2 regions of the Priestia sp. VA7 genome follow, and region 2 is predicted to be linked to the other one. Evidence: a T-box and tRNA genes for the amino acid it is inferred to sense, from the RefSeq annotation. Region 2 holds a T-box; the other holds one or more tRNA genes.
The links. The T-box of region 2 lies ahead of ileS (isoleucine--tRNA ligase). A T-box ahead of a tRNA ligase gene usually reads a tRNA of that ligase, here a tRNA-Ile.

Region 1: it encodes a tRNA-Ile, which carries the amino acid that the T-box ahead of ileS (isoleucine--tRNA ligase) is inferred to sense. The anticodon was not compared.

What each region holds. Positions count from the first base shown of each region.
Region 1 covers NZ_JBVQPN010000001.1:378,504-380,988, forward strand. Annotated here, with positions in the region: gene AC0C45_RS01995 (DUF456 domain-containing protein) at 14-499, shown strand; tRNA gene AC0C45_RS02000 (tRNA-Asn) at 562-636, shown strand; tRNA gene AC0C45_RS02005 (tRNA-Met) at 638-711, shown strand; tRNA gene AC0C45_RS02010 (tRNA-Asn) at 752-826, shown strand; tRNA gene AC0C45_RS02015 (tRNA-Ile) at 830-906, shown strand; tRNA gene AC0C45_RS02020 (tRNA-Ser) at 918-1,010, shown strand; gene sodA (superoxide dismutase SodA) at 1,208-1,816, shown strand; gene AC0C45_RS02030 (MFS transporter) at 1,946-2,485, shown strand, end outside.
Region 2 covers NZ_JBVQPN010000003.1:729,046-731,530, reverse strand. Annotated here, with positions in the region: gene ileS (isoleucine--tRNA ligase) at 1-946, opposite strand, end outside; T-box leader at 999-1,240, opposite strand; gene AC0C45_RS16540 (FAD-binding oxidoreductase) at 1,464-2,485, opposite strand, start outside.

The DNA of each region.
Region 1 (2,485 bases), on a different contig from region 2:
GATAGGTGCGGGCATGGCTATTTTATGTTGGGCATTAATTATCGTTAGCTTTGTTGTATCGTTTGTTGGGTTGGTTTATCCCATCATCCCGAGCGTGCTATTTGTAGCTCTAGGATTTGTTATATACGGTTTATTTTATGATTTTAGCTCCTATAGCTGGTTATTTTGGGTGATACAAGGATTGTTAGTTGTCGCACTTTTTTTAGCAGACTATATAGCTAATATTATTGGTGTGAAAAAATTCGGAGGCACTAAAGCAGGTGTTTGGGGAAGTACAGTTGGGCTGCTTGTAGGTCCGTTTGTCATTCCGGGATTTGGAATTATTTTAGGGCCGTTTATCGGAGCGATTGTAGGAGAACTGATTGTTCATCGGACCACAATTAGCAACGCAGTAAAAATTGGAGTAGGTTCGGTTATTGGCTTTTTTAGTGGCGCTATTTCAAAAGGATTTATTCAACTGCTGATGATTGCCTATTTTTTATACGCTGTTTTAAAATAATATATTGACTTTAGACTAGAAACATGTTAAATTTTTAATGTCGCTAGTAAATGTTATATTGTTCCACAGTAGCTCAGTGGTAGAGCTATCGGCTGTTAACCGATCGGTCGTAGGTTCGAGTCCTACCTGTGGAGCCATGGCGGTGTAGCTCAGCTGGCTAGAGCGTACGGTTCATACCCGTGAGGTCGGGGGTTCGATCCCCTCCGCCGCTATTTTCCAATTTACGTTTGTGACTTACATAATTCATATTGTTCCACAGTAGCTCAGTGGTAGAGCTATCGGCTGTTAACCGATCGGTCGTAGGTTCGAGTCCTACCTGTGGAGCCATGTGGACCCTTAGCTCAGCTGGTTAGAGCAGACGGCTCATAACCGTCCGGTCGCAGGTTCGAGTCCTGCAGGGTCCACCATTTATAAGGTTGGAGGAATACCCAAGTCCGGCTGAAGGGATCGGTCTTGAAAACCGACAGGGGTGTTAAAGCCCGCGGGGGTTCGAATCCCTCTTCCTCCGCCATACTATTGTCTATTCAAAGCTTCTTTTGAGAAAAAGAAGCTTTTTTTATGTTTAAAAGAATAGCGAATGGGAATTAGGTAAATATAAATCATGGATTAGGAACTTTTTATTTGAAACAGTAGGGTAAATTTGCTAATCTAAACGTATATGGTGCTTTCGCGCCAAAATGCTTACATATTTTGAAGGAGGAATTATTCATGGCTTACAAATTACCAGAACTACCTTATGCATACGATGCACTGGAACCACATATCGACAAAGAAACAATGAATATTCATCACACAAAACATCACAACACATATGTTACAAATCTAAACGCTGCTGTTGAAGGCAAAGCGGATTTAGAAAGCAAAAGTATTGAAGAGTTAATTTCAAACTTAGATGCTGTTCCTGAAGATATCCGTACAGCAGTACGCAATAACGGTGGCGGTCATGCGAACCACTCATTATTTTGGACAATCCTTTGCCCTAACGGCGGCGGTGCTCCAACTGGTGAATTAGCAGACGCTATCGCTAGCAAATTCGGCAGCTTTGATCAATTTAAAGAAGAATTTGCAAATGCAGCTAAAACTCGCTTCGGTTCTGGCTGGGCTTGGTTAGTTGTAAACAACGGCGAATTAGAAGTAACAAGCACACCAAACCAAGATAGCCCATTAATGGAAGGTAAAACGCCAATTCTTGGTCTAGACGTTTGGGAGCACGCTTACTACTTAAATTACCAAAACCGCCGTCCAGATTACATTTCAGCATTCTTTAATGTTGTAAAATGGGACGAAGTTGCTAAGCGTTACGACGCTGCAAAATAAGCTAAAGACGTATTTAAGAGCCAGTAAAGTAATTATTACCTTTACTGGCTTTTTTGTTTTCCAATTCTTTTACATATCTCCTTTTCTTTTTCACACACTAGGTGTAGAAGAGAAAAGGAGTTTTTTGATATGCCTTTATTAAAAAAAGTAGTTGGAGATGTAGAAGTTAGTAAAGATTTACTTTTGCTTTTAATTATAGGCGGTCTTTATGCCTTGGCTATTTCAATTTCCAATTCGTTTGTTAACATTTATCTGTGGAAACAATCAGGCGAATTTTCGGATCTCGCTATTTATAATTTAGCGGTAGTGGTGCTTCAGCCGCTTACGTTTATTTTAGCAGGTAAATGGGCCAAACGAATTGACCGGGTTGTGGTTTTAAGGTTAGGTGTATCTTTTTTAGCTGTTTTTTATATCGCTGTATTAGTCAGTGGAGCTAACGCAGCCGAGTATTTAGTATTGCTTGGTGGGCTGCTGGGTATAGGATACGGCTTTTATTGGCTAGCTTTTAATGTGCTAACTTTTGAAATTACAGAACCGGATACAAGAGACTTTTTTAACGGATTTTTAGGGATCTTAAACTCTTTTGCAGGGATGATTGGTCCTTTAGGAGCGGGCTTTGTTATTTCCGCTTTGTATGAATCACTCGGGTATAAAATTGTGTTTGGTGTA
Region 2 (2,485 bases):
AATGAACAACGCCCGTTCCGCTTTGGTCCGTTACATAATCAGCCGTTACCACTTCATGCCCTTTTTCCACTTTCACAAAATTAAACGGCGGCTCATACGACATTCCTTTTAACTGATTTCCTTTATGATGAGATAAAACGCTATATTCTCCTTTTAACACTTTGTCTGCGAGCGCTTCTGCCACTATATACACGCTGTCGCCTTGCTCGGCGCGAACGTAGCTCATCTCTTCATGCACCGCAAGCGCCACGTTTGATGGAAGCGTCCAAGGCGTTGTCGTCCAGCCCAAAAAATACTCATTATCGCGGTTTTTCACTTTAAATTTGACCGTTACCGTTAAATCTTTTACATCTTTATACCCTTGCGCCACTTCATGCGAACTCAGCGACGTTTGACAGCTCGGGCAGTAAGGTGATACGCGGTGGCCTTTATAAAGAAGTCCTTTATCATGAATCGTGCCAAGCACGTTCCATACACTTTCAATGTATGAATTCTCCAAGGTGATGTAAGGGTCTTCCATATCAACCCAATAGCCAAGCTGCTCTGTGAACGTGCGCCACTGCTTTTCATACACAAACACACTTTCCTTACACTTGTTGATAAAAGCTTCTACGCCGTATTTTTCAATATCATGCTTTCCTGAAATTCCGAGCTGCTTTTCAACACCGAGCTCAACCGGAAGTCCGTGCGTATCCCAGCCTGCTTTTCGAATCACTTGATGCCCTGTCATCGTCTTATAACGAGCCACCACGTCTTTAATCGTCCGGCCTAGCGCGTGCCCAACGTGAGGCAAACCGTTTGCTGTTGGAGGCCCTTCATAAAATACAAACGAAGGATACCCTTCTCGATTTTGAACCGACTGCTGAAACACATTTCCTTTTTGCCACTGCTGCTGGATACGCTGTTCGCGCTCTTGCGAAGACTCCCTTACATTCACTTCTTTCATGTGATACCACTCCTTTTAAAGTTAAAAGCACACAAAGAAACCCGTCCCTATGACTAGGGACGGGTTTTAACCGCGGTACCACCCTGGCTTCTATTGATCCGTTCATCAATAGCACTCAGCAACGTACAATCATACGCGTTCTTTTTAACGGTAGACTACCGTTCAAACTTACTTACAGTTCAGTTTGACTTCTCAGAGAGGATATTCCCCTGCAGCTTGAACACCGGCTTTCAGCTATCACCAGCTCTCTGTGGAACAAACTTGCAGGGTACTGATTCTCTTCAACGAATTTGTGTGCTTTTATTAGTAGCTATTGTATGCGGTTTGGAAGGGAATGTCAATGTTTATGAAATTTATATATGTTTTTTCTTATAATGCAGTCGTCTATTGATAAAATAACTACTTACCACTGTTTGCTGCCTTTTTCACGCTTTCAGGAGAGAAAAAGGCAATATACATAAATACCCACCTTATTTAAGGTGGGGTTTATTTGCTTCTCTGACTTGAAAGATGATCTTTAAAACCAGTTAATAAACGGCGGGATGCTTTGAGGGAAATGAAATAGATTGCACGGATCATATGCTCGTTTCACTTCTCGAAGCTTTTTAAAATTCTCTCCATAATAAGCCGTTGGCCAATCTCTGATGAACCGGTCCGGCCAGTTCACATAATCTCCAGTTGTATATCTCGATAAAGCATTTCTTAAGTCTTCGATCCATCGAATGTTTGATCGCTCTTCTGAAGGATGGCTCCATGTAGCAAGGTACTCCTGTGCGATAATAGCATCTCTATAATAGAAGGCCGTTTCATTAGAGCCAACTTCCTCCACTGCTCCCCCAAGAGACTGGTGCCAAATACTAGATTTTTCATTTGGGGCATTTTCTAAAAAATGCTTCATTGTTAGAATTGCCTCTTTTGGAAAAGTTTTATTAAGAAAAGAACCTGACCTTTTTCGAGGAGCGGGTTGATTTCCGCTCGAATCGTCAAAAAACTGTACAGCTTCAATATATGAAACTTCCTTTATTACTACTTTTTTAGGACAACCAACATCTATTAAAGGCTGCAAAAGTTCCTTTAACTTGAATGATGAACCAACAAATTCACCTTGAGCGATAATCTGATTTGCTTCTTTCGATTTTAACTCAATCTCCGAAGTTAAGCGCTTATCGGTATTGGTGGCCCAGTGCTGCCATGCATCAAAAGCAGCTTCAAAATCTTCCCATTCCCATGTAATGGAGAAGATTGACACCTTCGAGATAGGCTGCACCTTAAATGTAAGGGACGTAACAATACCAAAGTTTCCGCCCCCACCGTCGCAACACGCCCAAAAGAGATCACTGTTGTGATTTTTATTTGCCTTAATGAGTTCAACTTCTCTCTGTTCATTTACGATCGCCATTTCAACTTCAACCAAATTATCACAGGTAAGCCCAAACGGCCTTGATAACATCCCAATTCCTCCGCCAAGCACAAGGCCTACAAGACCAACACTGCTTTCCGTTCCTGCAGGGATAGTCGTTCCCTTTTTCCATAATTCAT